DNA from 3 places in the Cobetia amphilecti genome. Region 3 is predicted to be linked to each of the others. Evidence: predicted binding sites of a transcription regulator. Region 3 holds the regulator's gene; each other region holds the start of a gene.
The links. The regulator FNR, encoded in region 3, switches genes on or off when oxygen is low (the NO sensors DNR and NnrR bind a similar motif). The targets are predictions, from matches to a motif close to TTGATNTANATCAA.

Region 1 (9,650 bases), 1.9 Mb from region 3:
CATGGACACCAATGAGGTGATATTTATCCTACTATAAGGATGAGGTAATTAATAAGACACCAAGGAGGGATCATGACCGATACCTACGCCCCACTACCTGAGGCTGAGTTTGTCATCTCAGGCAAGTTACGGAGTCGTTCACGACGCTCCCTTGGCGATCTCATCTACCTTCGCCCCTCGCGCAAAGGCACAACGATATCTCACAAGCGTGTTCTGCTCCGGCACCTACCCATCGTGCTTGTCAGTGCTCAGGGCCATGCTGAGTTGCTCAACAATGGGACGCTCTTGCGCCAATTAAATGGGCTCACTCTCGAGAACTTCCATTCCCTTCAGGTTTTCGAAGTGGACCGGCAAACCCTCACCTATGAGGAGCTGGAGGTGTTGCGCTACCTGTCAGAGGTACTGCCCCAGGAGCTTTTCAATACCTCACACGTGATGGACGCCCGAGCTTTCATCAAGCAGCTCAACGAAAAGCCTGGACTGGAAGAGAAACTGGCTCGCATCGTATTCGGGTTATCGAAACCCACCCTGGATATCAAGAGCCTCATGATCTTGACCCAAGGACGCTGGGCCAAGAGTACGCTGCAACGCGCTCATAGCCCGAAAGGGCAGCGTAGCCCCGACGATGAGCCCGTGGTGTCAGAGTCTCCCTCTACCGCGACAAAACGGGAGAACGAGGCACAAAAGGAAGCACCAACCTCAGCGACGATCACTCCCCCAGCGTCTAAGCCGACAACGCCGCCCCGATGGCAAAAAGCGCTGAGCACACCCCCGGACACAGCGAATCCCGCCCCCTCACCGACTTGCAAGCCTAAGGGGGCCACACAGAAGATGGGCGATCTGTTTGACGATCAGCAGGACGACACAGAGAGCTCCTCGTCATGACGCATGACACTCCCGAGAGCAAGACGTGGCTCCCCGAGACAATACTCCGCCAATGGGCAGATCAACTGGGTGACCGAGTATTGTCGGCTTTAGAGGAAAGGCACTTATGGCCGTTTCTTCAGCGCAACCTCCCCCCCTGTAGCCAAGCGGACCTCTGGATATCCGCTCAGATTCATGCGCAGGATGAGAACGATCCTGAATTGCTTGACCTCATCAGCAAGCTCCTGAGACTTCTCCCACTTGAGCCGGGCCCTTTACAGACAATACGTCAGAGCCATCCCTTACATAGTCACCTGACCTTTCCCGACAAATTCGGCCCCACCATGGTGCGAACAGATATCGCAACTCAGGCATCACAGATTGCACGCCACGGTACAGCCTCAACACCCTACCTCGCATTCTTGCCAAACAATGGCGAGCAGTCTCCCATTGAGCACAATCGGCGATTGATTCGCCTCGCCCTGCGCGACATGGCGGGTTACCACTCAGACCCTCTTGTCGATCCCAGTATCTATTACCAACATCTGTCGACGTTACGCATCGCATTGAGGTACATGTTGCCACGTTGGCAGCACCCGATCGTATGGAGTCATTCTGCCAGTCTCTCGTTGCTCAGTGCCTGGAAAAGCATGCCCTGGCTGGCGAACGATAAGTCGAAGCTTTATAACCACTTGAATCGAGCCTATGAACTGCTCTCCGGTAATCCAGCCCTTGGAACTCGACGCGCGCGCTACACGAAACGAAGCCCGCAACGCTCTGTCTTTTTTCAAGACACTTTCAAGCACAACTTCTCGCCTGTTGCCTCCAGCCCTGAACTACCTGAGACACTCGATGCACCACTGCGCCCGGACGGGGACGAGGAGGACGACGACGCCAGCCTCGAACGAGACAGCATCTCACACCAGCAAGAAGAGGAAGCCCCCTTCTATCGCACGGGGGACAGCCTGCTGACGCCGGAAGATTGCAGGGTAATCGCTCGCAAGCGTCAACAAACCTCTATCGCGCAGAGCCTGGGAAGTCTGTCGAATTTCGCCACGACTCAGGGGCAGATCCGCAGAATACTGGCATTACCTCTGCCGCCTGATGCCAAACTGCTGGTGCAGCTTGTACTCGCGACTGGTATTGCCCCAGTACGTCTCAGTCAGATGCGTGTGACGGATGTAGCGCAGGAAGCGCTGCTCCGCACTACGGCGGTATCGCGTGGTCAACCGCTGCAGTGGGTTGCTGAAAGCAAGACACTCTACATCCCCGTCATTCATGCACCGTCAGGCAGTCCACCACTCTCTCTACGACTACCGAACACCCTCGCGGCATCACTCAATCAATTGAGTGATGCGACAACTCAGCCTCTGATAAAGACTCTGACGCTGCTCAATCGCCAGCTGGTGCAACACATGAGGTCAGACACTGGCACCACTCCCACGGCTCAGCGCGTTGTCAGAGCCGCGCGGCATCACATTCTCGGCATGGCGAAGACGGATATCGAAGCAGAGTGGCTTAACGGGGAACTCAGTCTGAAAACAGCAGCGCCTGCCGCTTACCGCAAGATGCCCATGCGTGAGCTACAGCAGCTCATGAACGCGTCGCTTGAATGGTGGGGAATCGCAACACCGAAGAAAGCGGTTGCACTTCCCAGTGAGACGCAAGCCATCACGGCCTTGGGCTCGAGCGTGACACTGACGCATCATACGGCCAGAGAGGCACTGAAGGGCTTGTATGATCTGGTGCAAGCTGGCCTTTCTGACTTCCCCAAAGCCGCCCGTACGCAAAGTCATTCGCAAGATGTCTGCTCGGCCTTGATCGAACTCAATAGCGCCCTTTGCTGCTACACGCTCCTAGCCGTTCAGCTGACAGCAGGACTGCGCCCGATAGGCCCCACCACGCGAATGTATCGGCGTGGACGCCTGCTTTGGGTCGCTGACAAGGATTCGGGGCACTACAGAGAAAGCCGGGTAATCCCGCTACCTCTCCCAGTTTGCCAGAACCTCGACACCCTAGAGGCGTGGCAGACCGCCTGGCGGCAACACTGGCCACGGAAGGGAAAGACTTGGCTGTCATGGCCTGAAAACGAGGAGGCTCTGGCCATGTGGTGGTCGAGGCGCAGGGCAAGCCTCAATCTGACAGCAAAGCCTTTCCGACAGACCTACATGCGAGACTGGATCAGTGCATGCCATCAGGCACCGCAGCTGACAACATCATCACGCAGGGCACTCGATACCCTACTGACACTACCCGATAATGCGCCACGTCATTTCGTCGCCCAGACACTTGATGGTCGAATGCAAGCGAACACGCTGGATATGCTGCTGGGTCATGTCAAACGCGGCCAGCAACGCCACGCCCCCTATGCCAGCAACATCTGCCTACCGCCCGAAATGCAACGCCTCTTGGGGGTCTTGTCCGAGGAGTTGAGGATAAGGGTACTACCTCTAAAGGATTTGCCATGAGCGGAGACTGGATATTTTCCATTGCTCGTGAAAAGGATGCTCCAGTAACCCGATTACTGACCAGGCCCGATCCTGACTTGCACCTAAAGTTCATGAAAACCCACCACATGCAGGAGCTTTGGCGGCGATGGGAGGAGCGCCGACTTGATCGAATCAAGGGCAGGCAACGCCAGCAAAGCCTGCACCTTCTGTATTGGCTCGAGCGTCACGCCAAGCGCCAACCAGCCAACGATGTACCAGCAGAGGCCGGGAGCATTACGCTGGCACTCAACCACACGCAAGCCGAAGCCATGGTCGAGGAACTGAGGCGGTGGAGAAGCGTGCACCATCGTCGCCCGATAGGGCGTCGCGAAGCCTACGGCGTCATCGGCCACTTTCTGGAGGAGGTCAATCAAAGCCCGGGAGTCCTGGCGATGCTGCCACAGTGGCCCACGCTAGCCAGGCGCAAAAGCGTGCTGCCAATGGATGCGAAGGCTCTGGCCAGCACAGCAAGGGTCTTGCCGATCATCCGCGAGCTACGTCGTTCCGGCACTGACTTTCCCCTGCTACGCGCTGCCGTAGAGCTCGGCGTGCGTGCAGGGCTGGGGCAACAAGTTATTCTGGTCACATTGGCCTGCCTCACGCGCCGTCACTTCGAGGGTGATCGAAATACCCCTAATGAGTGGGTCTGGATCCCTGCTCACTCGACCCCACCACGGATCATGTCGTCTCACCTGACGGCCTACCGTCTGCCATTGGAGTCGACACTGGCGACAGCATTCAAGACACTGAGAGCTAAGAAACCCGCCACCGCCAAGGACAAATGGTTACTGGCCGAGAGGCCGGAAGACGAACCTCTCTCGATTACCGAGCGGATTCGCATCATCAAGGAGCGCATGAGACAGGAGCTGGCGTCCCTGGTCACCACGCTGCCCCTGACGATCGAGGAACGCCGGACACTAAAACTAACGACCCTGTTGAGAGCATTGCCCCATGCCGCAGTACTAGGGGGGTTGCCAGGCTATTGGGTGAGTCAATTCAGTCGCTATCCAATTCCCTACAGTAGCGCCCAAGGGCTTTATGAGCCCCACTCGTACTTCGCTCGGCTGGAGGCCCCTCCTGCTAACCCCGTCATGGCGGCTCATTCCATCGACCGCCAGCATGAGCCCGTGGCGAATGACGACAAGATGAGCACCGTGGATCTTTTCGCAGCCGAGGCGTCAGAAACGAAGGCTCCATATCCCCCCACCGTGCTGACACAACCTCCGGGGCAGCGCTTGATTAGCGGAGCTTTCTGGTCAATTGACTGGCTTCCTTCTGCAAGACGTATCATCAAGCAATGGATCGGTGTCATTTCCTCTGATTATCTGCGCAAGACAAGCGACGAGAAGGTCAGAGGGCGCCTGGAGGCTCTGTTACTCGAGACAAGTAGGCGTCTCACCAAACTCATGGGCATCCGCCATAGCTATCCGGCCATGGTGCTCTATTGGCTCCATGATCTGCGCGTGACTCGCATGCTACGCGTCAGTTCACTGCACACCTATCTGTCTCGCAGCCTGCCGATGGCAATGGCGGACTACGCCTTGTCGATCGATATCCAGGAATGGGATAACGACAGCGCCCAGGAAATGTACTGGTGTGTGCCACACGATATGGGCTGGTCTGCCAGCACAACACAGAGCTTTCTTGGCAATATGGGGCAGCTCATCCGCTTCATGCACAGTATGGGAGTATTGTTGGACGTCGAGCCGCCGATATCAGGCAACAGTAAAGCTCCCAGCGCTAAACGAATTCATTTTGCCACCCTGAGACAGATGGAAAAGGTACGGGGCCATCTTCTTTCCAAGCCCGATACAACGCCTGATGCCACCATGCAATGGCTCAGCATCGCCCTCAGCTTCCACGGTGGTATGCGCGCCAGCGAAGTCTGCGCCCTGACGCTACAAGACATTCGCATCGAATGTCCTCAGGGGACCTTCTCACTCGAGCACTGGTTGGAGGATCACCCCCCGGCCGCCCCCTCACCGGCGCTGTCTGACACAGAGTTCTCACCTCCTGCATTGCATGAGATGGAGACCATTCGCGAGGCATTGAGTGAGCAATTGAGTTCATTGCCAGAGATTGAGTGCCGCGTCTATATTCGCGGTGGGAAGACCCCTGCTGCCCGGCGCGTACTTCCGCTACACCTTCTGACATTCTTCGGAGATATCCAGTTGTTGGCAGCGTGGTGGGTTTATCGGCGGCGATGCTTCCCCACGACAGCCCTCCCTGACATCGCCCTGTTCGGCCCGAGTGACAGCGGTCTGGCCTTCAACCACGCCGGTCTGATCGCCCCGGCGATCGACACCATGAGAGATGTGCTGGGAAACGCTATCGACTTTCACTCGTTACGTCACGCAGCCGTCAGCTGGTGGCTGATCCGTCTTGAAGCAGCGCAGAATCGAGACATTCTCGATGACTTGCAGGAGCACGGCTCCTGGGGCTTGCAAAAAGCGCCCCTGAAACGCTTTCTTGAGGGAGTTCAGGGCTATGCCGGGGAAGATAGCCGGGAACGTGGCATGTTGCTGTATCAACTCGCCATCTGGATCGGCCACCGCACACCGGAGCAGACATTGACGCACTATGCCCATAGTCTGGAGTACCTGCATCGTCAGGCCATGCGGCGCGCCAGTAAGTACACCCAGGCGATTACGCCCTGGATCTCCCACGCGCAATAAAGACAGCACCACGTCTCATCAGAAACCTCCTGCTCTGCAAGCCTTGCACAAGTTGAATCATGGCATAACACACCACTTAACGAGCGCGCCCAATATAGTGACGCTGGATGAATTTAGGTAGTCTGCTCTCCCTGGACTCATCGAGTGAGTAACATGTGTCGCCCAATCTCATCAGGACTTTTTCATGAAGCGTTATGAACGCTTTGCCGCCGAGATTTCCAACCTGATTCGCACAGGCATTCTCGCACCGGGTGAGCGCGTGCCGTCGGTGCGTCAGGCCAGCAAGGCGCATGGCATCAGCCCCTCTACCGTCTTCCAGGCGTATTACCTGCTGGAGAATCAGGGCCTGATCAGCGCGCGGCCGCGCTCGGGGTATTTCGTGCGTGACAATGCCTCGCGGATACTCGATGAGCCGCATGTCGCCCTGCAGCAGCAAGCCCCTTCCGATGTCGCCGTCAGTGAACTGGTGTTCTCAGTGCTGGGCTCACTGCGCGACAACGACACCGTCCCCTTCGGGTCTGCCTTCCCGAGCCCGGAGCTCTTTCCGCTCGCTCGGCTTGCGACCAGCATGACACGTGGGCTGCGCCAGCTGTCATCGCATGCCGTGATCTCCGACATGACCACAGGCCATCCTGACCTGTGCCGACAGATCGCTCAGCGCTACATGGTCAACGGCATGCAGCTGCCGACGGAGGAGCTGGTGATCACCAATGGCGCCATGGAGGCGCTCAATCTTGGCCTGCAATGTGTCACCCAGCCCGGGGACCTTGTCGCCATCGAGGCGCCGGCCTTCTATGCCACGCTTCAGGTGCTTGAGCGGCTCAAGCTGCGCGCGGTGGAAATTCCGGTACACCCGCGCGACGGGATTGATCTCGAGGTACTCGAGAATCGTCTGGAGACGCTGCCCATCAAGGCCTGCTGGTTCATGAGTCATCTGCAGAATCCGCTGGGGGCCAGCCTGAGCGATGCACGCAAGGCCGAACTGTATGCGCTGCTCTGCCGTCATCAGCTGCCGATGCTGGAGGATGATGTCTACGCGGAACTGTATTTCGATCAACGTGCCGAGGTGTCGCCCCCGCAACCCGTCAAGGCGCTGGATGTCGAGGGCCTGGTGATGCATTGCGGGTCGTTCTCCAAGTGCCTGGCACCGGGCTATCGGGTGGGCTGGATATCCGCGGGGCGGCATACCCGGGAGATTTCGCGCCTCAAGCTGATGACGACCATCTCGCCATCGCTGCCCGCCCAAGTGGCCCTGGCCGACTACCTTCAGCATGGCGGCTACGACCGCCACCTGCGCAAGCTACGTCTGGCGCTCGAGACCCAGCAGACAGCCATGCTGGCAGCCATTGATCGCTACTTCCCCGAAGACACTCGCGTGACCCACCCCCACGGGGGTCATTTCCTGTGGTGCGAGCTTCCCGAGCACATCGACTCGCTGGCCCTGTTTCAGCAGGCGCTGGCCCACGGCATCAGCCTGGCGCCGGGGCCTATCTTCTCGGCCACCCAGGGCTTCAAGCATTGCATTCGCTTGAGCTACGGCCACCCATGGGACGCGGCGTCAGAGCGCGCCATGCAGACATTGGGTGAATTGCTCAAGGCAGCCTGAAACGCGGACCGCTCAGACGATATGCGAGGTGCGAGGTGCGAGATGTAAGGAATGCCTTGAGTATGTGCGCGCACGAGTGCGCGCAAATGCCGCAGCCCTTGTGGCCGCCTTGCCACACAGTCTTCACTCGTCATCCGCGGGGGCGAAAACAGCCTTTTGCGGCGCATATCACTCGCGCGACAGCTGCTTGCCACGCCTGGATGTCGCAGCTTGTTGCGCATCTTGATTGCATGCCCTGATGCCGCACGCGTGCCCCTTAAGGAAGCGCCAGAGCCCGCCATGGCGGGGCCTGCCGCCAAGGGCGATACGACAAGCATCTGATCCCGTCATGGTGCTGACGTGAATCAGAGTGCGCCCTCCTGACCGGCTCGCCTTGCTGGCTTCTCGCCATACCACCTGGCTGGCCGACTGACTGGCTCACGGGCATTTAACGACCTACCAAGATTCAGCTTGCAACTGATATGGTTTTTTCTCGCACAACTGAGCCTGTTATGGCTTCCGGCGGCTCCCTAGAGTAGCGGCGAAGATTCAGGCAGGGCCGTCCCCCTTGCCGCCTACTCAGGAGACATTGCCATGTTCGGCACCGAGGCCATCGACCTGGCCAGGATACAGTTCGCCTTCACCATCTCGTTTCACATCATCTTCCCGGCCATCACCATTGGCCTCGCCAGCTATCTGGCGGTACTGGAAGGCATGTGGTTGAAGACAGGCACACAGGTCTACCGCAACCTCTATCATTTCTGGTCGAAGATTTTCGCGGTCAACTTCGCGATGGGTGTGGTGTCAGGACTGGTCATGGCCTACCAGTTCGGCACGCATTGGAGCGGCTTCTCGGCCTTTGCCGGCAGCGTGACCGGGCCACTGCTGACCTATGAAGTGCTGACCGCCTTCTTTCTCGAAGCCGGCTTCCTCGGCGTGATGCTGTTTGGCTGGAATCGCGTCGGCCGCGGCCTGCACTTCTTCTCGACCTGCATGGTGGCGCTCGGCACCCTGGTCTCGATGTTCTGGATCCTGTCGTCCAACAGCTGGATGCAGACCCCTCAGGGGCATGAGGTCATCGATGGCATCGTCGTGCCGGTCGACTGGCTCGCGATCGTCTTCAATCCCTCCTTCCCCTATCGCCTGGCCCACATGGCACTGGCCTCCTTCCTGAGCACCTCGCTGTTCGTCGCTGCCTCCGCCGCCTGGTTGCTGCTCAAGAAACGCGACACCCCGGAAGTGCGCAAGATGCTCGTCATGGCGGTGCTGATGTTGATGGTGACCGCCCCGCTGCAGGCCTTCGTCGGCGACATGCATGGCCTGAATACGCTCAAGCATCAACCGGCCAAGATCGCGGCCATCGAAGGCCATTGGGACAACAGCCATGGGGAACCGACGCCGTTGATCCTGTTCGGTGTGCCCGACATGCAGCGCGAAGAGACGCGATTTGCGCTCGAGATTCCGGCCCTCGGCAGCCTGCTGTTGATGCATGACATCGACAAACAGGTGCCGGCGCTCAAGGACTTCCCCGCCGCCGACCGCCCCAATTCGACCGTCGTGTTCTGGAGCTTCCGCCTGATGGTCGGCCTGGGCCTTGCGATGATTCTGCTCGGCCTCTCGGGTGTCTATCTGGCTCGCAAGGGCAGGCTCTTCACCTCGCGGCGCTGGCTGAGGCTGGCCGTCGCCATGGGGCCGGCCGGGCTGATCGCGATACTCGCAGGCTGGTTCACCACCGAAGTCGGCCGCCAGCCGTGGGTGATCTACGGCTTGATGAGAACGGAAGATGCCGTCTCAGCCCACAGTGCCGTTCACCTCAGCATCAGCCTGACAGCCTTTGTCACGGTCTACTTCATCGTCTTCGGCACGGGGATCAACTACATCTTCAAGCTGATCAAGAAAGGGCCTGAGGGTGATGACAGCCACGCCCCCAGCGGCGGCCCCGGCAAGCCACGCACGCCATCCCGCCCACTGTCGGCCATCGAGGAATCTCTCGACGGCACCACTCACTGACCGGAGCGATGAACGCTATGGGTATCG
Region 2 (9,650 bases), 1.0 Mb from region 3:
GCCCGGCGCTTCGACGCCGATCCGACAGCGGCCCTTGGCGGCACGCAGCTGGCCGAGCAGCAGGGACATGCCATGCTGCGCCCCCTGGCTGATCAACAGGGCGTCGCTGTCACAGGGATGGCCGTGGTGGCTGAGGTGCTGGGCGATGGCGGTGCGCAGCGCGCTCGAGCCCGGCGGTAGGGCATAGGCGCTGGGATGCTGGGCATGCGCCCCGAGCTGAGTGCGCGCCAGACGATACAGGCGACGCACGGCGGGGGCGTCCAGCTCTGGGTGAGCGGCACCTAACGGCGCCAGGCGCGGATCACTGGCATTCGCCATCGCCTGCCAGGCCGGGTCACTGATGGTGAGGGTGGTGATGGCGCGCGGCCTGTGATGTGACTCTCGCTGCCCGTGCTCTAGCTCGTCGGGGTGGCGAGATGAAGCCGGGCTGGTCTGTGAGTCGGTATTCAGGGCATCCGCGTCGTGAGCAGCCTGCGTCGCTGGCGCGACCCGATAGCCGGCACGCGGTTCGGCGATGATCAGGCCCGCCGCCTCCAGCTCGCCATAGGCACGAATCACGCTGTTGAGGCCGAGCCCCGACTGCGCCGCCTGCCGCCTGAGCGAAGGCAGGCGCTGTCCCGCGCTCAGTTTACCCGTCGCCATCTGGGTCTTGAGCCGCTCGACCAGCTGCTGATAGCGCGGCAGCGTCGCGGCTGTGGCGCCTGAGCTGGCGGTTGAGCTGGTGGTTGAGTTGATGGCGGGGCCTGCAAGCGAAGGGCGGCTGGCGGACGAAGCGTGCTCGGCGGATGACATGCCTGTCTGTACCCCTTGAATTGGTGATTATCTGTATCTTGTGCCCCCTTGAGGGTTCGCGGCAAGCTGAAGGCTCATGTCGTGGTCCCGTCGGTGCACGTCCTGCACCTGCCTATGGGCCGACCGCTTGTCATTTCTCTCGCTGGAGTCTGCGTGATGTGGATGCCACTTTGCTTCGTGTTTCTGTTCGCCAGCGGCTTCATCGCCGCGCGCTTCGGCACCCTGGACGCTGAACCCTTCACCTTGCTGCTGGTGCGCAGCCTGCTGGTGCTGCCGGTGCTGGGGTTGATTCTATGGCTGCGCCGCAAGCCGCGTCAGTGGGGCCGGCGCAATGACCGTCTGGCGCAGATGGGCATTGGCATGCTGTTGCATGGCGCCTACCTGGGCGGCGTGTTCGCGGCGGTCAAGGCGGGGCTGCCGGCGGGCCTGACGGCGCTGCTGGTCAGCCTGCATCCACTGGTGACGGCGGCCTTGTCACTGCCGCTGTTCGGCGTGCGGCTGGGCGCCAAGCAGTGGGCGGGGCTTGGCTGTGGCGCCATCGGCGTCAGTCTGGTGCTGGGGGCAGGGCTTGCCAAGGATGGCGCGGGTACCCTGGAGTGGCCGCTGATCGGGCTCGTCTGGTGCCTGGTGGCGCTGATCGGCGTGTCCAGCTCGACGCTGTGGCAGAAGCGGGTCTCCGGGCGCATGGGGCTGGTCGAGGGGCTGATGTTCCAGTATCTCGGTGCGGGCGCGGTGTTCGTCGTCGCGGCGACCAGTGTCGGCAGCTTTGCCTTTGACCCCACGCCGCGTCTGCTGCTGACCATGGCCTGGCTGGTGATCGCCATCTCGGTCGGTGCCATCTGGCTGCTGATGCTGATGCTGGAGCGGGGCGAGGCCCATCAGGTCGCGCGCACCTTCTTCCTGGTGCCGCCGTGTGCCGCGCTGATGGCATGGTGGCTGTTCGATGAGCAGTGGACCGCGCTGATGGTGGCGGGCGCGGCACTGGTGGTGCTGGGGCTGGTGCTGGACCGCCCGCGTCCGGGCAAGGTGAGCAAGGCGCCGGCCGACGACGCCATGCCGCCTTCGCCTTCAACGCCCTCAACCTCAATAGCTTCAGCAACTTCCAAGGCCTCGGTAACGAACAGCGGGCAAGCCGCCCCGCGCTGAGGCGTGCCGAGCGCACAACTCACAACGCACAACGCACAACGCACAACGCCCCGCCGGCCCGAGATGGGCTGGCGGGGCGTTGTCGTTTCTGACCAGTCAGAAGCGCTAGCCAGGAAGTGGCTGATCAGAAGCGATAGCTGATCCCGGCCATGGTCACGATGGGGTCGATCTCGACCTTGTCGTTGACGCTGCCCGCCACGGTGACATCGGAATCGATATCCAGATACCAGGCGGCGACGTTGGCCGCCCAGTGCTCGTTGATCACCAGATCGACGCCGATCTGTGCGGCCGCGCCCCAGCTGTCATCCATCTCGAGCTTGGTGCCATCGTCGAGGGTTTCATCGGAGAAGTGGGTGTAGTTGACGCCCGCGCCGATGTACGGCTGAATGCGCGATTCACGTCCGCCAAGCGGGTAGTACTGCAGTGTCAGGGTCGGCGGCAGGTGATCGACGGAACCGGCTTTCTGGCCATTGAGCGAGATGTCGTGGTCGAAATCCTGCGCCGCCAGCAGCTCGATACCGAAGGTGTCGGTGAAGCGATAGCCGAGAGTGAAGGCAAAGGCGCTGTCATCATCGACATCCACGTCGGCACCGATGGCATCGATGCGACCGTTGTCACTCTTCGGCGAGACCTTGGCGACACCTGCACGCGTCCAGAACTGTCCGGCGCCGTAGTTGAGCGAGCTGAGAGAGTTGAGAGAGCTGTGAGAGCTGGCATTCAGCGAGTCGGCGGCCATGGCCGGTGTGGCGCCGAGAGTCGCGAGGCTGGTGAGGCCTGCCAGTGCCAGAATCTGCCACGGGCGTGCCGCAGAGCGCGGGCTGCGCGAAGTCAGGTGCGCGGGGAGGGAGGCTGAGCGAGAGACGACGTCGGACATGATGGCTCCTGAAGGATGGCGGGAAACAATGCCCTCATTCTAGGTAGCCGAATTTCGAGAAATTTGATCTGGGGCAAGAGTTTACGGGCGTTCTTGCTCGGTCAGGGACGTGGTTGATCCAGGTCAATTTCTGCGCCACGTCGCTGAAGATCGGCCATGTAGCCGTTGGCTGCCCACAACGAAAACGCCGCAGACCCGAAGGTCTGCGGCGTTTGTGTGTGATGCCCATCTGGCGCCTGGACGGCTCGGCGTTGCCGAGCTCCATCGCTGACGTTTTCATGACGCGGCATCACACGGCTTGCCAGGTACTCGCTGGAGGCATGTTCACGCCTCGTGCAAGGACTTAGAAGCGGTAGGTGACACCGGCACCGACAGTGACCGGGTCCAGCTCGGTGTCGTTCACGTCCTGTCCGGCGATCTTGGTATCGGCCTTGACGTCGGCGTAACGAGCGAAGCCGTTGACGGCCCAGGCTTCGGTGATCTTGAGGTCCACACCCAGCTCGGCAGCGGCGCCGTAGCTGTCGTCGATGTCCATGCTCTGGCCACCGGCAGACTCACCGGAGAAGTGGGTGTAGTTCAGGCCGACACCAGCGTACGGCTGGACGCGGGCTTCAGTACCGCCCAGCGGGTAGTACTGCAGCATCAGGTTGATCGGCATCTGATCGAAACCACCGGCGCTGTTTTCCCAGTCAGTGCTGAATTCTTCAGTGGACTGCAGGGCGATGGCCAGGTTGTCGTGGAACATGTAGCCCACGGAACCGGCGAAGCCAGACTCGTCCTTGGCGATCAGACCGTTGCCGTTGTTGCTCTTGCCGTCGACCTTGGCAACGCCACCGCGCAGGAAGGTATCACCCTTGCCATATGCCATGGCGGATTGTGCGCCCATTGCCATGGTGCCGGCGATAACAGTAGCGGTCAGGATCTTGATAGCTTTCATGTGTAGTTCTCCTTGAAGCTTGGCTTCGTGAGCTGCCTGTCAGCAGTGCCTCGCTACCCTACGGCTTGGGCCGTGTGCTCTGCGTGGCTGCGTCGATCAGGGGACGCTGCAAACTATAAAAAACAGCGTTCTGTTTGGCAAGCTTTTTTTAGAACGTTGTTTGAAAACTTATTAGGCGTCCTGTTAGCGGATGTTACCGATTATTTCAGGGAAGTTTAATGTCTCACGAGTGAGACTTGTGGTGACGCATTCGAGCGACATCCCCATTCATCCTCGCGCAAGGTGACCAAGACCTTGGTCGCATGCCGTGCGCGAGGTTAGTGTTCACTACGCAAAGGTCATTTCCGGCCTCTGCAGGCTCAGCGCCGCTTGCGTGCGGCGCGTGCTTCCAGCTCTTTCAGCCACTGACTGACCTCGGCGCTCTGCGCATCCGCATCGCGATAGATGGCAAGAAATTGTCGCCATTCATCGTGCTGCCAGCTCTTCAGGCGGCGCCACAGCACGTAGAGATCGCGCAGGCACTCGTGGCGGCGCAGCACGAAGCGGCGCGTCTTCTCGAGGTCGATGATGACGGCGTCCATCTGCCAGGTGCTGTTCGGCGACTCACTCGGCGGGCGACTGAGGAAGAGGTGCTTGGGGAACAGACAGCCATGCATCAGGCCAGCCTGATGAATCTCGCGAACGAGGCGGGCGCTGGCGGTGATGACCTGAGAGCGCATGCCGGCATCGAGTTCCGCCCAGCGTTCATGCCAGTGATCCAGATCATCGCGCCCGGCGAGATCGAAGGTGATCAGGATGGCGCGCCATTCCCGGCCAGCACGCCGCTCGCCGTACCAGCCGGCGTCCACTGCCGGTATTCCCAGCGCGTGATAGTGGCGGATGGCACGCCATTCGCGAGAGAAGGTCGGTTCGCCCAGCGGGCGCGCCAGGCTGCGGCCCAGGTGGTTGGTCTGGCGCTTGAGATAGAGGCGATGACTGTTGCCGTCCTCATCCTCGAGCGTCAGCAGCGAAACCGTCGAGACGCCGCCGCGTTCACGATTCGGCGCGTCGACGTCGTGGGCTGCCACTTGCCACAGGGCATCGAAGCTATTGAGGTCGTGCTGCTCCAGCAGGCGGGCGAGGCCGGCTTCGCAGTAATCGCCGTGGCCGCGCGGCGCCGTGGCGCTGGGGCTGGTGGTGGCGGTGTGACCAGCAGAGGGATGAATGGGGGAGCGATGCGTCATGTCAGGTAGGAATCACGGTCTCGGGTGATAGGCGGTAAGCGTTCACTGGCAATCCTTGGCGGTGAGCGCTGCGATGACTGGCCATGATAGTTAGCCTGCTGGGGAAGTGACAGGCCTGCGGCACAAAACTCTCCTTCCCAGCGCGTCAATGGCGCGGGGCCGTGATGGCTTGCTGCGCGGCGACTGGCGGCGCTTGGGTGCGCCAGTCGGTCGCAGCGTGGTGCAACGTCGCAGTGTGGTCGATGGTCGCAGCGCGCGCAGGGGTGCGCAGAGTCAGCGTTGAGATGGCGCCAGGCCAGCGAGGCCCGCCGCTCCAGCATCCATGCGGCTTGCAGCGGAGTTGTCCAGTGACAGCAGGCACTTGGCGGAGGTAGCGGGTGCGACATGCGCCCGGTGAGTGCGACAACCTGACATCTGGAGACTGGCGCGGGAGGGTAGACAATGCCGACCAAGGTCTTGGTGCCACGGTGCCATTGCCTGTGTGCTTGCCGGCGAGAGTCGGCCTGATGTGTCCGTCCGACGTCGGTGGCAAGCGCATGCAGGGACGGCAGCCTGACCGTCCGCCTTATCGCAAAGGGGTTAAGACATGATCTCCGATACCGTCGTGGAGCTGTCGCGGTTCCAGTTCGGCATGACCGCGCTCTACCACTTCCTGTTCGTACCATTGACCATCGGCATGGCTTTCCTGCTGGCCATCATGGAATCCCTGTATGTCATGACCGGCAAGCAGGTCTACCAGGACATGACCAGGTTCTGGGGCAAGCTGTTCGGTATCAACTTCGCTCTTGGCGTGGCCACTGGCCTGACGATGGAATTCCAGTTCGGCACCAACTGGGCCTACTACTCGCATTACGTCGGCGACATCTTCGGTGCGCCGCTGGCCATCGAGGGCCTGGTGGCCTTCTTCCTCGAGTCCACCTTCGTCGGCCTGTTCTTCTTCGGCTGGGACCGCCTGACCAAGCGTCAGCACCTGATGGTGACCTGGCTTGTGGCCTTCGGCTCCAACTTCTCGGCGCTGTGGATCCTGATCGCCAACGGCTGGATGCAGAATCCGGTCGGTGCGGCCTTCAATTTCGAGACCATGCGCATGGAGCTGACCAGCTTCGCGGATGTCATCTTCAACCCGGTCGCCCAGGCCAAGTTCGTGCATACCGTGTCGGCAGGCTATGTGACCGGCGCCATGTTCGTGCTCGGCATCAGCGCCTTCTACCTGCTCAAGGGGCGTGACCTGGGCTTTGCCAAGCGCAGCTTCGCCATCGCCGCCGCCTTCGGTCTGTTCTCGGTGGCTTCGGTGATCGTGCTGGGCGATGAGTCCGGTTATGAAGTCGGGGATGTCCAGAAGGCCAAGATGGCCGCCATCGAGGCGATGTGGGAAACCGAGCCGGCGCCGGCGTCCTTCACGCTGATCGGTCTGCCCAACGAGGAGACCCAGCACACCGATTACGGCATCCATATTCCCTATGTGATGGGCCTGATCGGCACGCGCTCGCTGGATACCGAGATTCCCGGCATCAAGGAGCTGACCGAGGAGCACCGCGGACGCATCCTCAATGGCATGCAGGCCTATGACCTGCTCCAGCAGCTGCGTGATGGCCAGGACGACATCGCGACCCGCAAGGCCTTCGATGCGGTCAAGGATGATCTCGGTTACGGCATGCTGCTCAAGCGCTACGTCGAGACTCCGTCAGATGCCACGCCGGAGATGATCGACAAGGCCGCCGCCGACTCGATTCCGCCGGTCGCGCCGATGTTCTTCTCGTTCCGCATCATGGTCGCCTGCGGCATGGCGATGCTGGTGATCTTCATCGCGGCGGTGTGGATGACCGCCAAGCAGCGCTTCGACGTGCGGCCCTTCCTGTGGATCTGCCTGCTGTCGATCCCGCTGCCGTTCATCGCCGTGGAAACCGGCTGGTTCGTGGCCGAATTCGGGCGTCAGCCGTGGGCGGTGGGGGAGATCCTGCCGACCTTCATGGCGGCCTCGAGTCTGGATGAGTCCGACCTGTGGTGGTCCATCGGTGGCTTCCTGGCCTTCTACAGCCTGTTCTTCGTCATCGAGATGTGGCTGATGTTCCACTTCGCGCGCAAGGGGCCGTCTTCCCTGCACACCGGTCGCTATCACTTCGAGCGCAGCGGCATCCACCATGGCGCCATGTCCGAAGATGACGGCATGTCACTCAATCCTTCGCTGTCATTCAAGGAGTAACGGATCATGTGGGATTACGAGATCCTCAAGCTGTTCTGGTGGGTGGCGGTAGGGCTGCTGCTGATCGGCTTCGTCATCACCGATGGCATGGACATGGGCGCGGCGATGCTGATGCCGCTGGTCAGCCGCAATGACAGCGAGCGCCGTGTGGTGATCAATACCCTGGCCCCGCACTGGGATGGCAATCAGGTATGGCTGGTCACCGCCATCGGCGCGGTGTTCGCGGTGTGGCCGGTGGTCTACGGCGCCGTGTTCTCCAGTTTCTATTTCGCGATGCTGACCATCCTGTTCTCGCTGTTCTTCCGCCCGCTGGGCTTTGACTATCGCTCCAAGCTCGAGAACACCCAGTGGCGTGGCTGGTGGGACCGCGGCATCGTCGCCGGCAGCCTGATTCCCACCGCCTTCTTCGGGCTGATCTTCGGCAACCTGCTGCAGGGCGTGCCGCTGGAAGTCGATCAGTTCATGCGTGCCAGCTACGCCGGCAGCTACCTGGGGCTGTTCAACCCCTTCGCTTTGCTGTGTGCGGCGCTGTCCATCGTGATGGTGATGCTGCATGGCGGCACCTGGCTGGTGGCACGTGCCGATGAGGCCGTCGCCGCACGCAGCGCGCGTCTGGTGCAGCCGCTGGGCCTGCTGACGCTGGGGCTGTTCGCGCTGGGCGGCCTGTGGGTGTGGCTGTCCGGCATGGGCTACAGCATCGATCAGATGGGCGATACCGCTTCGGCCTTGAAGCTGCTCGACAAGCAGGTCGGGCCAGGCAGCTGGCTGGATGTCTATGCGCGTGAGCCGCTGACGCTGCTGGCACCGCTCAGCGCAGTGGTCGGTGTGCTGGCCGCGATGGTGCTGTCGGCCCGGCGCAAGGGCGGCGCGGCCTTCACGGCAAGCTCCGTCGGGGTAGGGGGTGTGGTCGCCACCGCGGGCATCAGCATGTTCCCGTTCATCGTGCCGTCCTCGCGCATGAGCGAGGCCAGCCTGACGCTGTGGGATTCCGTTTCCAGCGAGCTGACGCTCTCCATCGTCACCGTGGCGGGGCTGGTGATGGTGCCGACCATCATCCTCTACACCACCTGGTGCTACGTGAAGATGTGGCGTCGCGTCACCGTCGCGCATATCGAGCAGGACGGTCACAGCCTGTATTGAGGTGCGCTGACCTGAGTTGAGCTGATCTGAGTTGAGCTGATCTGAATTGAGTTGAGCTAGCTGAGCCAATTGCTCCCATTTGCTATCAACAGGCGAGGGCAGTGCCCTCGCCAGGAGACGACACCATGTGGTATTTCGCCTGGATTCTCGGTGTGTTGCTGGCCTGCTTCGCGGGCATCATCAATGCATTGTGGCTTGAGCAGACCCACACCTTTGACGATGATTGAGTGAGGCGGCCCCCAACGTTACTTCTGCGCCGCTGACCGTTCCGATCAAGGAGAGCTCGATGTCACGACCCTGGTACGCCTCACGACCACCGGCCTGGTGCCGAACTCGACCTGCCCATCTGGCCTCGCTGCTGCTGTCTGCCATGGTGGCCATCTGGATGCTGCTGGGGCCGGATGCGATAGCCTCGATGCAGACAGGACCGCGCTATCTGATGTTGCTGGTCGCGCTGTGGGGGCTGGGCGCCGGCTTCACGCATGGCGTCGGCCTGGTGCCGCGCCATGCGACCCGCGCCTGGCTGCTGGGGGCGCCGCTGAGCTGGTGTCTTTTGCTCATCACGCTGGTGACCCTCGCGTCCAGCCAGTAACGCGATTGCGCGGGCTCTAATCATTACATCAACAAACACGGCCGCTCCCTGGAGCGGCCGTGTTTGTTTAGGGCTAAAGGCATGGCTCAAGGGCATGGCTTGCGAGCCCTTGAGTGATTCAGGCTTTACTTGTTGAGGCCGCAGGCTCTATAACGCAGCGAGGTGGTGTCGCGCTCAATGACCCGCGCAGACCGCTCTCGCAAGCCCTCGTAAACCCTCGCAAGCCCTTGCCGATGTCTGGCGCTGTGCGGAGCTTTTCACGGATTCTTGCAGCCGGCAGACCGGTTCGCGCTGGTCACCGTCAGCATTGACGCTGCGTTGTATTCGTCGCCCTCGGCCCCAAGAGGTAATGGAGCGGAGGGAGGAGGGGCGCCGATCGAGAACGGGAGAGTGTCTGGTAAGCCGCTGGTGCAGCACCTGTGTCCTCTTCACTCTCACCTTGTCAGATGATGATGCCCTGGCGTGTATGAATGACGGGGCTCTCGATGGAGGAAATACCATGCGGTCTTCAGCTGATGCATCCTGCGGCCAGGCGTCTGGCCGGCAGTCCTCGTCGGGGCACATTCCCCGCGACATGTCGCGCCGCCTTTCCGGTGACTGGGTCTTGTCATTGGTGGTGCCGGTGATGAACGAGGAGGAGACCATCGGTCTCTTTCTGGAGGCCATCGAGAAGACTCTGGGCTCGCAGGTGCCACACCTTGAAGTGCTGTTCGTCGATGATGGCTCGACCGACGGCACCCTGG
Region 3 (9,650 bases):
GAAGATGTTCAGTCACCCGGAAGTGGAACGCACCCTGGCCGAGGAAGGAAAGAATCTCAGCCTGCCCGCCGAGCAGAGCAGCAATGCGTTGCCGATCAGCTCCTGGGTCAAGTTCGAGAGCAAGCAGACCGCCTACCTCAAGGCCAAGCAGCGCCTGATGTCCCAGGCCTATCTCGATGGCGATCTGCGCCTGGATGAGCGAGTGCTATGGGACGGCAGCGGCTGGGCTGAGGGCCCCGGCCAGGGGCGTAACCCCAACGCGGCCCTGACCATCTATCGTCACTTCGACAATGCGGCGGTGATGAAGGGGCTGGTCGGTGGCGTGCCCAAGACGGGCTGGATCATCGATTACCCGATGCTGGAGCGCATCCACTATCTGCTGGTCGCCGGCTTCGATGTCTACGGCAATCTCGGCCATCAGCTGGTCACCCGTCTGTACATGGACTTCCTGCGCATGGAAGGCGAGAACAACCTGCTGGTGCTGTTGCCGGCAGGTGAGCGCCAGGCGGTGCATGACAGCTGGTATCGCGACGTCAGCCCCGGGCTTGGCGAGCTGCTGTTCAAGAAGCCGCCGCAGTTCGATGCGCCCAGTGGCATCGTCTGGACGCCGCAGGAGCTGTCATCGCCGAACCAGGCTCGCCTTGGGCTGATGCGGCGCATGCAGGAGCGCCTCGCGCCGGAACTCGGCCATGAGCGCAGCCTGAGCAATGTCGAGGACGAGCACGTGCGACATGAGCTGCAGGCCCTCGCTGCGGTGCAGGGAGTCTCGGCCAGCCTGATGCCGGAGGTGACGATCGTCGCGCTGGAGGATGGCACTGATGACTCGCCGCGCCTTTACAGCGTGCTGCGCAATTCCGCCCACGCCAACATCACCAGCCTGTTCGATGAGGAGGAAAATCGCCGTCCTGAGGAAGACACTCTCGATGTCTTGCGGGGCGTGGCGGGCGATTACCCGAATGCCTTCTGGCGTCTGACGCCTGACACCCTGACGGGACTGGCAGAGCGGGTGGCGACGCTCGAGACCGAAGAGGACTATCGCGCCCTGCAGGCCGATATCGGGGTGCGCCGGACTGATCCGCGCTTCTGGGAGTTCTCCGACAGCGTGCTGCGCACCAACTATGCTGATCGCCCTGTCGAAGCGGGCCTGCTGGACTATAACCGCCTCGAGAACCGCTGATCGCCAGCGAAGGCCGAGACAAGCCCTATTGTCATGACTGTCTGGCCTGACAGAAAGAAGAAGCCCGCCACGCAAATTGCGTGGCGGGCTTCTGTCTTGTGTGGTGCCGACATGGCGCCCTGGCGGCGGATCAGCGCAGTGTCGCTCAGCGTGATGTGCTGTCAGCAGGCGTCATCAGCGACCGCCCTGACACTCGCCTTCGGCCAGTTCGATCAGGCCATCCAGATGCAGGATATGCACCTCGCGGGCACGAATGTCGACCAGCCCCTGGGTCTGGAAGCGGGTCAGGATACGACTGATGGTTTCGACGGCCAGCCCCAGATAGTTGCCGATATCGGCGCGTGCCATCGAGAGGCGGAAGCTGTACGGCGAATAGCCACGGCGACGGAAGCGCTGTGACAGGTTGACCAGGAAGCTCGCCAGCCGCTCATCGGCTGTCTTGCGCGACAGCAGCATCATCATGCGGCGATCTTCGTGCAACTCCTTGCTCAGGCTCTTGAACAGCTGGGTTCTCAGCTCCGGCATCTGCTCCGAGAGCGCATTGAGGCGGTCGAAGGGAATCTCGCAGACGGTGGTGGTCTCCAGCGCCACTGCGGTGCCGGGATAGCAATTGCTGTCGATGGCATCCAGCCCGGCCAGCTCGCTGGGCAGGTAGAAGCCGGTCAGCTGCTCCATGCCGCTGTTTTCATTGGTGATCTGCTTGAGACTTCCGGAGCGCACCGTGAAGACGCAATCGAAGGCATCGCCCTGGGTGAAGAGCACTTCCCCTTTTCTGAGTGGCGCGCGACGGCGGATGATGGCGTCAAACTGGTCGATATCTTCCATGTTCAGTGCCAGTGGCAGGCACAGTGAACTCAGCGAACAGGTCTGGCAGCGGGCTTCATGGGCGCGCAAGCGGTGTGATGCCTGTGCATTGGCCGTCATGGTGACTCTCCTGAGGAATGTCACCGCTACCCCTGGGGCAGGGCAGCGGAGGGGTCTTTCGGGCGCAACAACGGTGGGGCGGGGCCTTGTCGCCCGCCGCTACCCTGCTCAGCCGATGTGATTCGAGCGGCCAGAGTCTGAGCGCTTATCGGCTAATGCAGTGCAATTTCGTAGCGCCATAATATTAGATTTTATTAATTCATTATCCTGCCCAACCCATGGGCGTTGCAAGGTGTGTGAACTTTAGGCCTGGTTGGCCCCGCATGACCATACCGCGACGACCTGCCTCAGCCAGCTGCGCCGAGCAGCAGGATCAGTGCGGCGGTCAGCGTCGCCAGTGCCAGTATGCCCCAGGCACGTGGCGCTGGTGTGTCAGGCTGACGTACGCCGTTGATGCGATGTTCCTGCATGGGGCCATCGCCTTCGCGCTCGTCGCTGTCAGCGCTGGCGGCGCGCGAAAGGCTGCCCAGGGCCAGCATGGCGAACAGCACCAGGCTGCCCAGCGTGAGGGCCAGCACCCAGAGATTCCAGAACAGGGGGAGTCCAGTTGTCTCCAGCAGATTCATGTCGTGTCTCCTGAGCGGTGTCCTGTCATGGGTCGCGGCTGGCGATGTCGCTCGCGGGGGCGGCCTGCTGCAGGTAGGCGAGCAGCGCCGTGATTTCGGCAGTGCCACGCACGTCATTGGGGGCGGCGAGAATCTCGTCTTCCGCGTAGGGCACGCCCAGGCCTTGCAGGGCTCGCATGCGGGCCGCGATGCCTTCGCCGCTCAACGCCTGCTCGAACAGCCACGGGTAGGCGGGCATCGCTGAGCCCGGCGCCTGACTGCGCGGGTCATTCAGATGCAGACGCTGCCAGGCATCGTCATGTTGCGCAGGCAGCTGGCTCAAATCCGTCCCCCAGCGCTCGACGCCCCACAGCGAAGGGCGGTCGTAGTAGCGCTCCCGGGCGGTCGTCGCATCGCCGTGTCGCGCCGTGTCGCCCGGTAGATCGCGCACCATGCGTGTATGGCACTGCTGACAGCCCTCGCGTTGGTAGATGCGCTGGCCCTCCAGCGCCAGGGCGCTCAGCGGTTTGAGGTCTTCGGGTGCGCTGGCGAGGCTGGGGTGAGCCCCGAGCGGCACCAGCTGGGCAAGGGCGCCGAGGCTCATGGTGAGCAGGCATAGTGCCGTCATCAGGCCGGCGTGACGTTCGAGCAGGACATGTCTCATGCGTAGTGCCCTCCCGAGGATGTGGCAGGGGGCGTGGTAGAGGGGGACGCAGAGTGCGTGGCAGGCTCTGATGATGCCTTGTGCGAGCCGGAGCTCAGGCGCTGACGCTCGTGAGCGGCTTGGCGTTCGCTCTTTTGATCAGCCAGGGTGCGCGTCACGTTGAGGAGCATCAGCAGCAAGCCGAGCGCCCAGCAGGCGAGCCCGCCCAGCGAGATCATCATCGGCATGCGGGCCACTTCCAGCACCTCGCTCAAGGTGTATAGCGGCCTGCCGTCATCTGCCAGCACATGCCACATGCTGCCTTGAAGCAGCGTGGTCGCCCAGCTGGCGGCAACGCACAGCAGGGTGCCGATGATGACCAGCAGGGCATGAGTCTTGAGCAGCGCGAGGGAGCGCATCGGGGGCAGCAGGTGATAGGCCATCACGATGGCGACTGTCGCGACCACCCCCAGGCTTGCTGCCGGCGACAGACTGTTGGCGGCACTGAAGGTCAGGGCGTTGAGTGTCGGCAATGACAGCAGGCTGTATTCAAGAACCGCAATGGCGAAGCTGATCAGCGCTGCCGCCAGCAGGCAGTTAAGCGGATCCCGGCGCAATGAGTGCCAATCCTCCTTGAGTGTCATCAGGCCATTGAGGCTGAGTGCCAGCCCCGGCGCCAGCAGCAGGAGGCCCATCGCCATGCCCAGCGTCTGGCTCCAGGCCGGCAGGGCGCTCGCGAACAGCAGTGGAGCGCCTCCCCATGTCACCAGCAGCACCAGCATCCAGAAGCTGGTGGCGGCCAGCCGATGCGAGTAGAGCGGCAGCCGCGAGCGGCTCGTCACCATGTGATGGAGCAAGGCAATGACGCCGAATGCGAACATGCCGCCGGGGAGTGGCCCTGCCTGCCAGCGCTGAATCAGTGCCTCGAGGCTGCCCGTGAAGAGCGGTATCGATTCCAGCAGGCCGATCGGCACGCTGAGCGAGATCAGCACATGCTGTATCAACACCAGCATCAGGCCGGCGATGAAGTACCAGCAGGCCACCGGCAGGCGGCGCAGCGTGCGCTGTTCCAGCATTGTGAAGAAGACCCACGCCACGGCCAGCCAGACGAGGGTCATCAGGAGATCGACGAGCCAGGGCGCTTCGGCCATGTATTGGCCCGAGGAGTAGCCTGCGACAATCGCCAGTGCGCCGAGCGCGACCACGGCCTGCCAGCCGAGGAAGGTGAAATGCATCAGCTTGAGCGTGAAGGGAGTCAGTGCGATATCCGGTATCGCCGTCTCGGCGTCCGTGCGTGATTCGCGTTGCAGGACACTGTGCATGGCGATGGAGTAGCCGCCGGCGATCACTGCCGAGCCGCCCAGACCGAAGAGCAGCAGGTGGTGCTGCAAGGGAGCGAGGCGGCCGTAACTCAGCCAGGCCACTTCCGGTCCCAGTGATGGCCATAGCCAGATGAGGTTGAGCCACACCGCCAGACAGAGGCTGAGCAGCCCCCAGATGACGGCCATGCGAGAAAAATCATGGTTCACGTGATGATGATGGTTCACGCGGGGATGGCAGGCCGAAGCCTCAAGAGCTGTACGCATATCACGACCTCGTCGGCAGTGGGCGAAAGCGCAGTGCTGGTGGTGACGGTGCAGGAAGCGGCGCTGCGGGAGCGGTCAGGTCATCGACGCCCCTGTCAGGGCAGCAGGGCTGGCGCTGACCGATATCACGCGCGACCATGACCGACTGACAGGCCATCCCTCGCGCTGGAATGCAGCGTTTACCCCTCATCGGTTCCAGCGTTGTCTGGCGCGAGCCGTACGAGATCAACAGGAGAATTTCGCTTGCCCGCCGTCACTTCATCATCGGACGAAGATGCCAATGCGTCCAATACGGCTGAGGTCCCCAGCCCTTACGCCGAGGAAGGCTTTCGTGTCGCCAGCCTGGCCGATGTCGCCTCGGAGCTTGCTGCTCGCCAGACCATGTCCCACGACGCGCTGGCCGCGCGAGGGCCGTGGCGAGGCTGGTTGGCGGAACTGGGGCCGCTTGAGATCCATGGACGACCGGGGCGTGCCCTGCTGTTGCATGCGCATGGTGCCGGCGCCGGGCGTGAGACCGACTTCCATCAACAGTTCGGCGCTGCCTGCCTGATGCAGGACATGGCGTGGCTGGCATTCGATTTCGGCTATCTCGTCAGGATGCGCTGCGAAAGCCGCCGCCGACCGCCGCCCCGGCTGCCCGGGCTGATCGAGGAGATGGCGCGCTGGTGTCAGGCGCTGATGGCGTGTGTGGCGGCCGTCGACTCCTTGCGATCACTGCCCTGGCTGGTCGGTGGCAAGTCGATGGGCAGTCGTGTGGCCTCCCATCTGCTGGTGGAGTTGACCCGGGCGGCGCATGCGCCGTTGCCGGTCGGGTGGTACGCGCTGGGCTATCCGTTTCATCCCACGGGCAAGCCCGACAAGTTGCGTATCGACCATCTGCCGGATATCCCGATGGCCGGCTTGATCTGTCAGGGCAGCCGCGATCCCTTCGGAACTCGCGAGGAAGTGACGGCATATCCGTTGCCGGAAAGCCTTATATTGCTTTGGCTGAATGATGGCGAACATGATTTCAAGCCACGAAAAGCGAGTGGCGAGACGCGTGAAGGACTGATTTCGCGTGCGGCGCTGGCCTTGGCCAATCACCCGGCGCTGGGCGGAAAACGGCAGTGAATCGCCACCATGCGAGGGGCATTACCCTGGCCTTCGATGGCGACAGCGGCATGTCAGAATGATGACGCAACGCTGATGTTTACTGGCCTGCAGGCGAAATGCAGCGGGAAAGTCCTGTCTTATCAATACTCTGTCGCGGGCGATTGCTGAAATTGCGCGCAAAAAAAGTATTGACTCATGGGCCGGATTCCGTAGAATGCAGCGCCAACGAGACAGGGGTGGTTAGCTCAGTTGGTAGAGCACCAGCCTTACAAGCTGGGGGTCACTGGTTCGAACCCAGTACCACCCACCATTTGAAAAAAGTCATTGCTTTTCAAAGCGTTACTTGATTAAATGGCCTGGTTCGTTAGCAGAAGCAAGCGATTGTCGTGGACCGGTAGTTCAGTTGGTTAGAATGCCGGCCTGTCACGCCGGAGGTCGCGGGTTCGAGTCCCGTCCGGTCCGCCATTCTCGTTTGTCATGCGCCCGATGTTGAGTTGTTCTGAAGTGGACCGGTAGTTCAGTTGGTTAGAATGCCGGCCTGTCACGCCGGAGGTCGCGGGTTCGAGTCCCGTCCGGTCCGCCATCAGAATCGCGAGATATCATCGCTGCTTGCAGCAAAGATCGTTTGTGTTGGGTGATTAGCTCAGTTGGTTAGAGCACAAGCTTCACATGCTTGGGGTCACTGGTTCGAATCCAGTATCACCCACCAATGCGGACCGGTAGTTCAGTTGGTTAGAATGCCGGCCTGTCACGCCGGAGGTCGCGGGTTCGAGTCCCGTCCGGTCCGCCATTCGATCTCATAGAATTCGTGAAACCCGAGCTTTCGAGCTCGGGTTTTTGCGTTTCTGGCTGTCGGAAAGTCTTCAGTACTGGCCCGGCCCGCTTGTCCCCCTGTCCTTTCCTCTTTTCTCTTTTCTCTTCTCTCTTCTCGACCTGGTCATGTTCCAGGCTTGTCGGTCTTCCCTGGGCACATCACGACATTTCGTTCTTGCCCGTTGATGGGTGTCCTGCTCGGTTGCTCACCTTTCTGATGTCATCACTGGCGTCATTCGCAATGTGGCCTTTGGGAGTATTGAGCCCATGGCGCGATGCTCTACACTGGGATCACTCGTTTCATACGACCGTTTGCCATCTATCATCAGTCGTTGATGTCCTGACAACCTGTTACTGACGACCATGACTGAGTGAGTGTTGCTGATGAGAGTGGCGGCGGCGCGATATAACAATGATTGTCCGAGGTGCTCGAGACAGCCAAGGAGAGACCGCAATGACTGCCTATCCGAATATCTTCCGTCCGCTGACGTTGGGCCACATCACGCTCAAGAACCGTGTGCTGATGGGCTCTATGCACACGGGGCTTGAGGAGACTCCCAATGGCTTCGCGCGCCTGGCGGCGTTCTATCGTGAGCGTGCGCGCCATGGGGTGGCGCTGATCGTCACGGGCGGTATCGCGCCGAATGCGGAAGGGGCTGTCATGCAGGGGGCCGCGAAGCTGACCACCCCGGAGGAGGCGAAGCACCATCGTGAGGTCACCGAGGCGGTGCACGCCGAGGATGGGCGTATCTGTCTGCAGATTCTGCATGCGGGGCGTTATGCCTACTCGCCGGATCAGGTCGCGCCCTCGGCGATTCAGGCGCCGATCAACCCCTTCACGCCACGCGCGCTGAGCACGTCAGAGGTCAAGGAGCAGATTGCTGACTACGTGCGCTGCGCCAGCCTGGCCCGCGAGGCCGGCTATGACGGCGTCGAGGTGATGGGCTCGGAAGGCTATTTCATCAACCAGTTCATCTGTCGGCGCACCAATCAGCGCGAGGATGAGTACGGGGGCAGCTTCGAGAATCGCATCCGCCTGGCGGTGGAGATCGTCGCCGGTATCCGTGCCGCGCTGGGCGAGGACTTCCTGATCATCTATCGCCTCTCGATGCTGGATCTGGTCGATGAGGGCAGCACCTGGGAGGAAGTGGTCGCGCTCGGCAAGGCCATCGAGGCGGCAGGGGCGAGCCTGATCAATACCGGCATCGGCTGGCATGAGGCGCGTGTGCCGACCATCGTCACCAGCGTGCCGCGCGCTGTCTTCACGGGGCTGACCCAGCGCATGAAGCAGGAGCTCAGTCTGCCGCTGATCACCACCAATCGCATCAACATGCCCGAGGTTGCCGAGTCGGTGCTGGCCGAGGGCCATGCCGACATGGTGTCGATGGCGCGGCCGTTCCTGGCGGACCCGCAATGGGTCAGCAAGGCCAGGGCGGACGATGCTGCCATCATCAATACCTGCATCGCCTGCAATCAGGCGTGTCTCGATCACACCTTCCAGATGAAGCTGACCTCGTGCCTGGTCAATCCGCGCGCCTGTCATGAAACCGAGATGGTGATCGAGCCTGCGCGACATGAGCGCCGTGTGGCAGTGGTGGGCGCAGGGCCTGCGGGGTTATCTGCCGCCGTGACGGCGGCCGAGCGTGGTCACGACGTGGTGCTGTTCGAGGCGCAGTCCGAGGTAGGTGGCCAGTTCAATTTCGCGCGTCGTATTCCCGGCAAGGAAGAGTTCGACGAGACACTGCGTTACTTCAACGAGAAGCTGGTGCGTTGTGGGGTCGAGGTGCGTCTCAATACTCGCGCCACCGCCGAGATGCTGGCGGAATTCGATGCCGTGATTCTGGCCTCGGGGGTGAAGGCGCGGACGCCGGATATCGAGGGTGTCGAAGCCGGTATCGAGCGGGGGCAGGTGCTCAGCTATGCCGAGGCGATCAGTGCGCCGGAGCGGGTCGGGCGTCGCGTGGCGTTGATCGGGGCTGGCGGGATCGGCTTCGATGTCGCGGAACTGATGACTCACGTCGAGCCGTCGCCCTCGCTGGATGGTGAGCTGTGGTGCGAGGAGTGGGGGGTGGATCTCTCGGTCAGCACGCCTGGCGGCCTCAAGGCACCCGTGGTGCCGCAGGCGCCTCGTGAGGTGTGGCTGCTGCAGCGCAAGACTTCCAAGCCCGGCAAGGGGCTGGGCAAGACCACTGGCTGGGTGCATCGCGCGACCCTCAAGCAGCGTGGCGTCAAAATGGTCGCCGGCTGTGAGTATCGCTCGATCGACAGCGAAGGCCTGATCGTCAGCCTCAATGGCGAAGAGCAGCATCTGGCGCTGGACAGCATCGTGCTGTGCGCCGGGCAGGATTCGGTGCTGGAGCTCAAGGCGCCTCTGGAGGCGGCGGGGGTGGAGCTGCATATCATCGGTGGCGCCGACAAGGCGGCAGAGCTGGATGCCAAGCGCGCGATCGCGCAGGGCACCATGGCGGCCGCTGCGCTTTGAGTTGACCGCGATCACGCATGGGGATATTCAGCGTTGAGCTGAGCCTGACCACTGCCTAGACTGATGGAAGCCACCGCGGACGCCGTGCCTTTGCTGCATGTGCCTTCGTGGTGGCTTTGTCGTCTTCAGAGTTTGCCTCGGGCGCCGCGCCAGCGGCTCGATGCGCTCTGATCTCTGCCTTGCCGCCACGATGGGATCTGCTCATGTCACCGCACGCTGCCGCCTCACGCCATGCCACCGCTGAGGCTCTGATGCCGGACACCGAGGACAGTCCTTTGCCGCCACACAGGGAGGGTGCTCGGGCTTCATCATCGCTGGCCGCCTCCCCACCGGTAGCCGAGACACTGGACAGCCTGCTGGATCTCTTCACGCCGCCAGCGGTCGAGCG

Region 1: the regulator FNR is predicted to act here: its motif matches at 7,969-7,982, upstream of R1T44_RS12590 (cytochrome ubiquinol oxidase subunit I).
Region 2: the regulator FNR is predicted to act here: its motif matches at 2,926-2,939, upstream of R1T44_RS07395 (OmpW family outer membrane protein).

Annotation. Positions count from the first base shown of each region.
Region 1 is NZ_CP136695.1:2,948,153-2,957,802, forward strand. It holds gene R1T44_RS12570 (hypothetical protein) at 73-885, shown strand; gene R1T44_RS12575 (hypothetical protein) at 882-3,332, shown strand; gene R1T44_RS12580 (hypothetical protein) at 3,329-6,028, shown strand; gene R1T44_RS12585 (aminotransferase-like domain-containing protein) at 6,213-7,634, shown strand; gene R1T44_RS12590 (cytochrome ubiquinol oxidase subunit I) at 8,208-9,623, shown strand; gene cydB (cytochrome d ubiquinol oxidase subunit II) at 9,641-9,650, shown strand, end outside.
Region 2 is NZ_CP136695.1:1,713,024-1,722,673, forward strand. It holds gene R1T44_RS07385 (aminotransferase-like domain-containing protein) at 1-792, opposite strand, end outside; gene R1T44_RS07390 (DMT family transporter) at 949-1,938, shown strand; gene R1T44_RS07395 (OmpW family outer membrane protein) at 2,063-2,674, opposite strand; gene R1T44_RS07400 (OmpW/AlkL family protein) at 3,156-3,749, opposite strand; gene R1T44_RS07405 (lipopolysaccharide kinase InaA family protein) at 4,109-4,972, opposite strand; gene R1T44_RS07410 (cytochrome ubiquinol oxidase subunit I) at 5,559-7,175, shown strand; gene cydB (cytochrome d ubiquinol oxidase subunit II) at 7,182-8,315, shown strand; gene cydX (cytochrome bd-I oxidase subunit CydX) at 8,441-8,542, shown strand; gene R1T44_RS07425 (cyd operon YbgE family protein) at 8,602-8,907, shown strand; gene R1T44_RS07430 (glycosyltransferase family 2 protein) at 9,407-9,650, shown strand, end outside.
Region 3 is NZ_CP136695.1:689,507-699,156, forward strand. It holds gene R1T44_RS03060 (fatty acid cis/trans isomerase) at 1-1,177, shown strand, start outside; gene fnr (fumarate/nitrate reduction transcriptional regulator Fnr) at 1,352-2,101, opposite strand; gene R1T44_RS03070 (hypothetical protein) at 2,389-2,667, opposite strand; gene R1T44_RS03075 (cbb3-type cytochrome c oxidase subunit II) at 2,693-3,310, opposite strand; gene R1T44_RS03080 (cbb3-type cytochrome c oxidase subunit I) at 3,307-4,797, opposite strand; gene R1T44_RS03085 (alpha/beta family hydrolase) at 5,119-5,985, shown strand; tRNA gene R1T44_RS03090 (tRNA-Val) at 6,202-6,277, shown strand; tRNA gene R1T44_RS03095 (tRNA-Asp) at 6,356-6,432, shown strand; tRNA gene R1T44_RS03100 (tRNA-Asp) at 6,474-6,550, shown strand; tRNA gene R1T44_RS03105 (tRNA-Val) at 6,600-6,676, shown strand; tRNA gene R1T44_RS03110 (tRNA-Asp) at 6,681-6,757, shown strand; gene R1T44_RS03115 (NADPH-dependent 2,4-dienoyl-CoA reductase) at 7,235-9,262, shown strand; gene R1T44_RS03120 (1-aminocyclopropane-1-carboxylate deaminase/D-cysteine desulfhydrase) at 9,466-9,650, shown strand, end outside.